One region of the Thiomonas sp. X19 genome, then DNA from elsewhere that is predicted to be linked to it. Evidence: riboswitches for the same ligand, from Rfam matches in the RefSeq annotation. Region 1 holds a riboswitch; the other holds the start of a gene.
The links. A riboswitch is a leader RNA that binds a small molecule or an ion and turns the genes downstream of it on or off. The one in region 1 is predicted to bind thiamine pyrophosphate.
Positions count from the first base shown of each region.

Region 2: another riboswitch for thiamine pyrophosphate. It lies ahead of THIX_RS16255 (thiazole synthase); the one in region 1 lies ahead of thiC (phosphomethylpyrimidine synthase ThiC).

Region 1 is NZ_LT605203.1:1,572,415-1,577,154, reverse strand. Features, by position in the region: gene THIX_RS07395 (FAD-dependent oxidoreductase) at 1-168, opposite strand, end outside; gene thiC (phosphomethylpyrimidine synthase ThiC) at 165-2,039, opposite strand; TPP riboswitch at 2,072-2,187, opposite strand; gene THIX_RS07385 (DUF924 family protein) at 2,259-2,879, opposite strand; gene nhaA (Na+/H+ antiporter NhaA) at 2,890-4,059, opposite strand; gene ppa (inorganic diphosphatase) at 4,143-4,682, opposite strand.
Region 2 is NZ_LT605203.1:3,372,176-3,376,915, reverse strand. Features, by position in the region: gene THIX_RS16270 (L-lactate permease) at 1-134, opposite strand, end outside; gene THIX_RS16265 (FCD domain-containing protein) at 423-1,199, shown strand; gene THIX_RS16260 (D-amino acid dehydrogenase) at 1,299-2,558, shown strand; TPP riboswitch at 2,673-2,775, shown strand; gene THIX_RS16255 (thiazole synthase) at 3,132-3,959, shown strand; gene ipdC (indolepyruvate/phenylpyruvate decarboxylase) at 4,075-4,740, opposite strand, start outside.

The sequences.
Region 1 (4,740 bases):
GAGTCCCGCGCCGGCGATGCCGATGCGGGGCGCATCCCCCTCCCGACCTCCCCCACCCGCGGGGGAGGTGAGAACCGCGCTGCGCGAAGCAGGCTCCCGCACTCCCTCCCCACCCTGGGGGGAGGGTTGGGGAGGGAAGGCATCGGCGCGGCCCGGCGTGGCGTTCACAGATAGATCTCGCTTCCAGTCTTGCGGAACTCCTCGGCCTTGCGCGCCAGTTCCTGCTTGAGGTCGCCCGCCGCCACCTGGCTTTGCGCCGCGGCGCGGATGTCCTGGCTGATTTTCATCGAGCAGAACTTGGGGCCGCACATGGAGCAGAAATGCGCCGTCTTGGCCGCTTCCTTGGGCAGGGTCTCGTCGTGGAAGGCGCGCGCGGTGTCGGGGTCGAGCGCGAGGCGGAACTGGTCTTCCCAGCGGAACTCGAAGCGGGCGCGGGAAATGGCGTTGTCCCACAGCTGCGCGCCGGGATAGCCCTTGGCGAGGTCGGAGGCGTGGGCGGCGATCTTGTAGGCGATCAGCCCCTGCTTGACGTCGTTGCGGTCGGGCAGCCCGAGGTGCTCCTTGGGCGTGACGTAACACAGCATGGCGGTGCCGGCCCAGCCGATGTTGGCCGCGCCGATGGCGCTGGTGATGTGGTCGTAGCCGGGCGCGATGTCGGTGGTCAGCGGACCCAGGGTGTAGAACGGCGCCTCGAAGCAGTGCTTGAGTTCCTCCTCCACGTTGACCGCCACCATGTGCAGTGGCACGTGGCCGGGACCTTCGATCATCACCTGCACGTCGTGCTTCCAGGCGATCTGCGTCAGCTCGCCGAGGGTGTGCAGCTCGCTGAACTGCGCCTCGTCGTTGGCGTCGGCAATGGAGCCGGGGCGCAGGCCGTCGCCCAGCGAGAAGGTGACGTCGTAGGCCTTCATGATGTCGCAGATCTCTTCGAACTGCGTGTAGAGGAAGTTCTCCTGGTGATGCGCCAGGCACCACTTGGCCATGATGGAGCCGCCGCGCGAAACGATGCCGGTCATGCGGTTGGCCGTCAGCGGCACGTAGCGCAGCAGCACGCCGGCATGGATGGTGAAGTAGTCCACGCCCTGCTCGGCCTGCTCGACGAGCGTGTCGCGGAACAGCTCCCAGGTGAGATCCTCGGCCACGCCGTTCACCTTTTCCAGCGCCTGGTAGATGGGCACGGTGCCGATGGGCACGGGGCTGTTGCGCACGATCCATTCGCGGGTTTCGTGGATGTGCTTGCCGGTGGACAGATCCATCACGGTGTCGGCGCCCCAGCGGATGGACCACACCATCTTGTCGACCTCGTCCTCGATGTCGCTGGTGACGGCCGAGTTGCCGATGTTGGCGTTGACCTTGGTGAGGAAGTTGCGGCCGATGATCATCGGCTCGATCTCGGGATGGTTGATGTTGGCCGGGATCACCGCGCGGCCCGCGGCCACTTCCTGGCGCACGAATTCGCCGGAAATCTCATGCCGCATGCCGAACCAGGTGCCGCGGTGCTGGCCGCCGTTCTGCGCCAGGGCGTCGGGCAGCTGCGCGCGCAGCAGGTTCTCGCGCAGCGCGATGTACTCCATCTCGGGCGTGACGATGCCTTGGCGCGCGTAGTGCATCTGGCTGACGTTGGCCCCAAGCTTGGCGCGGCGCGGCGCCGGCGGCTGGGCGAAGCGCAGCGCGGCGGTGGCGGGATCGTGCGCGCGCTGCCGGCCGAAGGTGCTGCTGGGGCCGGAGAGCTGCTCAGTGTCGGCACGTGCGGCAATCCACGCGGCGCGCAGCTTGGGCAAGCCGGCGCGCACGTCGATGGCGGCCTGCGGGTCGGTGTAGGGGCCGGAAGTGTCGTACACCCGCAGCGGCGCGTTTTTCAGCAGGCGCGTGACGGTGGGCGACTCCTGCATCAAGGTGTCGGACAGCGCGATTTCACGCCAGGGCACGCTGACGCCTTGCGGGCCTTCGGTGTAGACCTTGCTCGAGGCCGGAAACGGGGTGCGGGTGATGCGGCTGGACAGGCGCTCGGGATCGACGGCGCGGCGAACTTCGGACATGGTGGCCTCCTGGAGTGGTTGGCCTGCCGAAGCGCATGGGGCGACTTGGTTTCCTACGCGGGGATGGTCCCGATCAGGTTCAGCGGATTTCGCAGTGTTGCGATCTCAGCCAGGCAACTTCCGATGCACGGCACTCCGACAAGCAAAGCCAAGTATAGGCCGCACCAAGTATGCCCTGCGCAACGACCGCGCCAGTCTCGCGGGATTGCACCCCACCGATCAGAACCCCGAACCCGGCTGCCGGAGAAAGACGAGTTCTTCCGGGCTGCTGGCGCGGCCGAGGATGGCGTTGCGATGTGGAAAACGGCCGAAGCGGGCAATGATGGCGTGGTGGCGCTGGGCGAAATCGAGGAAGTCTTCGAAGCGCGCACGGTCGACTTGCGGCGCGGCGTCGCCCAGCGCGGCGAACAAGGCCACCGACTGTTCCTGCACCGCAAGGTCCTCGGCATGCTCGAGCGGCAAATAAACGAACACGCGCTCGATGGGCCACAGGCGCGCATCGTCCCCCGCGTCGACCATCGCCAACGCCTGACGCAGGGCTTGCGGGTCAGTGGCGAAGGCCCGCGGCGTGGCGCGAAACAGATTGCGCGGGCACTGGTCCAGCAGCAGGAGCAGCGCGAGGGCGCCGCGTGGGGAGTTCGTCCAACTCGCCAGCGCACCCGCAGCCGCCTGCAGCTGCAGGGCACCGAAACGGGCGCGGATGTCGGCGTCCACGGCGGCGTCCTTGCCGAACCACAGCGCACGACGCGCCGTCCAGGTGGCTTGGACGTCGTGCGGCGCCTCGCCAAACCAGTAGCGCAGCAGTTCGGCGGCTTTCTCGGGCGGATCGGAATGTGGCATGACGCGAGCCTCAGACAGCGCGGCGGGCGGCCGGGTAGAGCCGGCGCGCAATCAACGCCCCGGCCGCCAGCGCCAGCACCGTGCCCAGCAGCACGCCAATCTTGGCGGCGTCGAATTCCTGCGCATCGGCGTTGAAAGCCAAGCCGGCGATGAACAAGGACATGGTGAAGCCCACACCGCAAAACGCGGCCACCGGGGCCATCAGGCGCCAGGAATAGCCACGCGGCAGGCCGTCGGCCAGCCAGGCCACCATGCCCACGCCCGCAAGAATGCCGACGGGTTTGCCCAGCACCAGCCCCAGCGCCACACCCCAGGTCACCCCATGGCCCAGCAAGGCCAGGGCCGATGCTCCCAACACCACGCCGGCATTGGCCAGCGCGAACAGCGGCAGCACCAGCCAGGAGACGTAGGGTGCGAGCGCATGCTCGACCTTGGCGCCGGCGCCACCCGCGCGGGTCTGCGGCAGCAGCAAGCCGGTGAGCACGCCGGCAACGGTGGCATGAATGCCGGACTTGAGCACGAACAGCCACAGCAGCACGCCGAGCAGCAGATAGGGCCAGGCGCGACGCACGCCGAAGCCTTGCAGCAGCACCATGAGCAGCGCGGTAGCCACCGCGGCGGCCAGCATGGCGCCAGAGATTTGCGCGGTGTAGAACGCGGCGATGATGAGCACCGCGCCAAGATCGTCGAGCACCGCCACCGCGGTGAGGAAAACCCGTGCCTGTGGCGGCAAGCCGCGTGCCAGCAAGGCCATGAGGCCGAGAGCGAAAGCGATGTCGGTGGCAGCGGGAACGGCCCAGCCGCCCAGAGCCGCCGAGTCGCCAAGATTGAGCGCGACGAACACCAGCGCCGGCACCACCATGCCGCCGAGTGCGGCGGCCACCGGCAGCGCGCGGGCACGAGGGTCGGCCAGGGCGCCGAACAACCATTCGCGCTTGATCTCGATGCCCACCTGCAGGAAGAACAGGGCCATGAGCGCATCGTTGATCCACAGCAGATTGCTTTCCACCAGATGCAGCGGGCCGAGATGCACGCCCCAGGTGGTTTGCAGCAGACCCTGCCAGAGGGCGGCCAGCGGGCTGTTCATCAGCACCAGACCGAGCACCGCACTGGCCGCCAGCATCAGGCCGGAGCGGGCGGCGGCGTTGCTGGCGTTGTTCGGTGCAGTGGCGGCACTCATGCCCTTAGGCCCACGATGTGCGCTATGCGCACGTCAAGCCCCCGTCATGTGCCCGTTGCGTGTGCGCGACGGGGCACAAGGCGTCAGCCCTTGGCGTGTTCGCTGTAGCGCTTGGCGCCGGCGCTGATTTCGGCGCGGGCGGCGTCGGCGCCAGCCCAGCCTTCGGTCTTCACCCACTTGCCGGCTTCGAGATCCTTGTAGTGGTTGAAGAAGTGCTCGACCTGCTTGAGCAATTCCGGCGTCAGGTCTTCGGGCTTGCGGATGTTGCGGTACATGGGCAGCAGCTTGTCCACCGGCACGGCGATGAGCTTGGCGTCGGGGCCGGCCTCGTCGGTCATCTTCAACATGCCCACCGGGCGGCAGCGCACCACGCAGCCGTGCACCAGGGGAATGGGGGTGACCACCAGCACATCCACCGGATCGCCGTCTTCCGACAGGGTTTGCGGGATGTAGCCGTAGTTGCACGGATAGTGCATGGCGGTGGACATGAAGCGGTCGACGAACAACGCGCCGCTGGCCTTGTCGACCTCGTACTTCACCGGCGGGGCGCCGGCGGGAATTTCGATGACCACGTTGAAATCGTCGGGCAGGCTTTTGCCTGCGGGAACGTGAAGCAAGCTCATGGGAAGTTCACCTGGGTGGAAGAGAAAAAGACGGCCGCGGGCGCCACACGCACGCGGC
Region 2 (4,740 bases), 1.8 Mb from region 1:
AGCACCCCGAGCAGGATGAGCGCCACCGCAATGGGTATGGCCGCCACCAGAAACGACAGCAGCAGCGAGCCCGCTACAGGCGTCAGCGGCTGCGCAAAAAGAATGCCCGCAGGCAGGGCGGTCGACAGAGTCATGGAGTCTCCTTCCAGGAAGTTGAATGGATTGGGAATGGCTTGCGCTCTTCGGTGACGTCAACTCGCACGCTTGATGTGCGGGCGACTCTCGGCGCGACCCCTGGTTGGAGTCTCTGTAGCCTCACGCTTTCAAAAAGTATTGGTCATTTGGTAAGACCTATGTCTATTAGAAAGGTGTTCCTTCATATCGTCAAGAAATCAGCAAAGAAGACTGAATCTGTCGGAATTTGAAAAGCTTCCTCGATTTAAAATAAAATTGGTCATACCGGAATGGACGAGGCAATACACATGGATATCATCAAACTGTCGGATACGATCGCAAGCGACCTTGAACGGCGCATCCTCGAGGGCTCCTTGAGGGCCGGGGATCGTCTGCCGCCTGAGCGTGAGCTGGCCGAGCAGCTTGGTGTGTCACGGCCATCCCTGCGTGAAGGGCTGCAAAAATTGGTCTCCAAAGGCCTGATACGCACGCGCCAGGGCGGGGGCACGGTCGTGACCGACAGGCTGCAGGCAAGCTTCGTCGATCCGTGGAGAGATATGCTCAGCGGACATCCGACCCTGCAGCACGACCTGTTGGAATTCCGGCACATGCTGGAAAGCCAGGCCGCGCTATTGGCGTCGGAACGTGCCAATGATTTCGACCTGAAACGCATCGGTGTGGCGTTCGATGCGTTGGAGTTGGCCTATGAGCAAGACGACCTTCAGGCTTGCATCAAAAATGATGTTGAATTTCACCAAGCGATCGCCGAAGCATCCCATAACGTCCTGATCGCGCATCTCAGTGCAAGCCTGCATCGACTGATTCAGGATCATGTGGAAAAAAATCTGCGCTACCTGCATGCCCACCCCGAGAAGTGGCAGCAGTTGCGCGAGCAACACCGGGACATCTGGGAGAAAATGCGCGCCCGCAGTTCGCAAGCCGCAGCGCTGGCCGCAAGGCAGCATATTGCTTTTGTGCAGAAAAACATGTCCGAAACTGCGCTGGAAGAATTGCGCATTGAAAGCGCCAAGCGTCGCATTCAAACGGGGTCTCTTTCGCCGTCGGACCATGGAGCCGGCTCGTAGCATCCGAGCGGGCTGGCCTTCGCTCCGGTCAGCGCAGTGGCTTGGACCTGGCTCGCCGGGGCGCGTTTCCTCGCAAGCAGATTTTCCTAGGGACATCCGATGAAAGTGATCGTTCTCGGCGCCGGTCTGATCGGCATCGCATCGGCGTACTTCCTGCGTCAGCAGGGTCACGAGGTCACGGTGGTCGACCGCCAGGCCAAACCAGCCGCGGAAACCAGCTTTGCCAACGGGGGCCAGATTTCCGTGAGCAACGCCGAGCCATGGGCCAACCCGAGTGCGCCATTACAACTGTTGAAGTGGCTCGGAAGGGCGGATGCTCCGCTGCGGTTCCGCTTGCGCATGGACCCGAGGCAGTGGCGCTGGGGCATGCAGTTCCTGGCGGAATGTCGACCGGGGCGTACGAGTCGCAATACGGCGCAGCTGATTCGCCTCGGCACCTACAGCCGTGAGGTGCTGCGGCAACTCCGCCAGGAGCGCGGTATCGCCTATGACCACCGCGCACAGGGCATTCTCCATTTCTACACAAGCCGCAAGGCATTTGAAAACGTGGCGATTGCTGCAGCCCGGATGCGTGCCTTGGGCTGTGATCGACGCGTCATTTCCGCCGACGAGGCCGTGCGCATCGAGCCCGCGCTGGGGCATACCGGCGCCAAGCTCGTCGGAGCCACGTTCACCGCCGAGGACGAGTCGGGAGATGCGAACTGTTTTGCCCGCGAGCTCGCCGGGCGCTGCGAAGACGACGGCGTGCAGTTCTTGATGAGCCACACCGTCACTGCGCTGCATGAAGCGGGAGGGCAGATCGACCACGTTGAGGCGACCGACGAGGATGGCCGCTTTCAATGCATACGCGGCGATGCCTACGTGCTCGCGATGGGAAGTACGAGCGCCTTGCTCGCCAAGCCGCTGGGCATCGAGCTTCCCATCTATCCGCTCAAGGGCTACTCGGTGACCATGCCGGTGAAGGACCCCGCGATGGCGCACCAGGTTTCGTTGAGCGACGATGCCTGCAAACTCGTGTTTTCGCGCCTTGGCAATCGCTTGCGCATCGCAGGTACGGCCGAGTTGAATGGCTATGAGCGAAACCTTGACCGTAAGCGCTGCGAGGCCATCCTCGAACGGGTCGAGGAACTCTTTCCGGGCGCGGGAGACGGCGCGCAAGCGCGGTTCTGGACCGGCCTGCGCCCGGCGACACCGGGCAACGTCCCCATCATCGGGCGCAGTCGCCTGCGCAATCTCTTTCTCAATACCGGCCACGGCAGCCTGGGCTGGACCCTGTCTTGCGGCTCAGGCAAGAGCATCGCGCGCATCATCAGCGGGCTCGAGCCAGAAGCCGATTTCTCGTTCGTCGGCGGCGCATAGCGCATTCGAGCAAACGACCTGGGGCCCCACTTGGTTGGGCGAATCTTGTGCGGTCTTCGACACGCGCATCGACGGCTGGTCGCATTGACGGCCATGCCGTCTTGTGCCAGAATTTCCACTGCTCCGGGGTGCACGAATCGACGCGCTGAGATGGTCAAACCAAACCCGCGAACTTGAACCGGTTAGTCCCGGCGGAAGGAGAGCTTGGATTCCAGGCTGGCGGCGCCCCGAAAGCGCCAGTCGCCTGGGGCACCCTCCGAACACTCAGTTGCATCACGATCGAAGGGGGCTTGACATGCATGCGGATGGCAGTTTGCTCACACACAGCTTGCCGACGTACAGCCCGACTCCCGCACAGCCCCAAACCTATCTTGCAAGCTCGCGCTCCGAGACGGCCGAGCGTGCATGCGCGGGCGAATGCTTGGCCCATGCCGCACGCCAGCGATGTCCGGGCGTTGGCACGACGCCACCACAGGCACGGCAGCCCGGCACCCCTGCGCAGGGTCGCTGTAGGCGACCTCATTCTCTTTTTTAGACCCACCGTCAGACTTGAACTGACAAAGGACTCAAGCCATGTATCGAGAATCAACGACTGGCGCTGACGCTGGTTGGAGTGTCGCGGGCGTCAAGCTCGAGAGCCGATTCCTGTTGGGCAGCGCCAGCTACCCATCGCCGCAGGCCCTGAGCGATTCGATTCGCGCCTCCGGCGCGCAGGTCGTGACCGTCGGTCTCAAACGGGTTCTTGCTGCGCAGGAAAGCGATGGCTTCGTCGCCGCCCTGCGCGAGACCCTGGAGACATGTGGCGCACGTTTGCTGCCCAATACCGCCGGGTGTTACAGCGCGCGCGATGCGATCGAAATGGCGCACATGGCACGCGAGCTCTATCAGACCCATTGGGTCAAGCTCGAAGTGATCGGCGAGGAGCACACCCTGCAGCCCGATCCCGTCGAACTCGTGGAAGCCGCGCGCGTGCTGGTGCGTGAGGGTTTTGTCGTCTGGCCCTACTGCACGGATGACCTGTTGACCTGTCGGCGCCTGCTTGACGCGGGCTGCGAGGTGCTGATGCCCTGGGGCGCGCCCATCGGTTCAGGACAGGGCTTGCTCAACCCGTTCGCACTGCGCACGCTGCGCGAACGTCTGCCGGATGCCACCCTGATCGTGGACGCCGGCCTCGGTACGCCTTCGCATGCCGCACAAGCCATGGAGATGGGGTTCGATGCCGTGCTGCTGTGCTCGGCGGTGTCGCGCTCGCGCGATCCGGTCGAGATGGCGCGAGCCTTCGCGCTGGCGATTGAGGCAGGACGCCGGGCTTGGCGAGCTGGCGCCATCGCCAAGCACGATCGCGCAATCCCGAGCACACCGACCGGCGCGAGATCCCAGAATCCTCGACCCTGCGTTTAGGCCTACGCTGAACAAGCCTCTCGTGCGCATCGCGGAGGTTTGTTCAGCATCGTCCAAGGCCAGGCCACCCGCGGCGCAGTGGTTCGGCAGCATGGCTTTGGCCGGTTGATGAGTTCTACCCAGCCGGTGCCGACAACCGCCGCACAGCGTGCACATACCGCTCCAGCGTTGGTGACAGCGCCCCCGGTGCCAGTCGAATGTCCAGCAACTGAAAACGTCCTCGCGTGGCATGGGCATGCTCGAGCGCATTTTTGAGTTCCAGGCGCGTGCGCACCACAACGCCGTCACCCCCCATGCCAGTCGCCATCGACGCAAAGTCCCACGTCGGCAATGCGGTGAAGCGAGCGCCAGGCTCGAACACCTGGAGCATTTCCCATGCCGAGTTATTGAAGACTAGAACGATGGGATCCCATCCATAGTGGCAGGCATTGCCCAATTCCCACCCTGTCATTTGAAAGGCACCGTCACCGACCAGAATGATGGGGCGCTGCCCCGTGGACGCCTGCAGGCCCAGCCCTGCCGGCACGCCATAGCCCATGGTCGCGTAGTAGCCTGGGGCGATGAGTTCGGTCGGCCCGATGTCCATGGCCGTGAACAGGCAATCCCCGACATCGCTGGCAAGCGGCATCGCGCCATGCCGTTGCATCAACGAGTTGACGGCAGCAGCAATGTCGAGCGGGTTGACTGGCGCGTCTTCAGCGTCTTCTGCGGGGAGTGAAAAAACCTCCGAGCGCTGTTCGGCCCGCTGGACCTGCGCGGCCGGTACCCGCTCCAGCAGGGC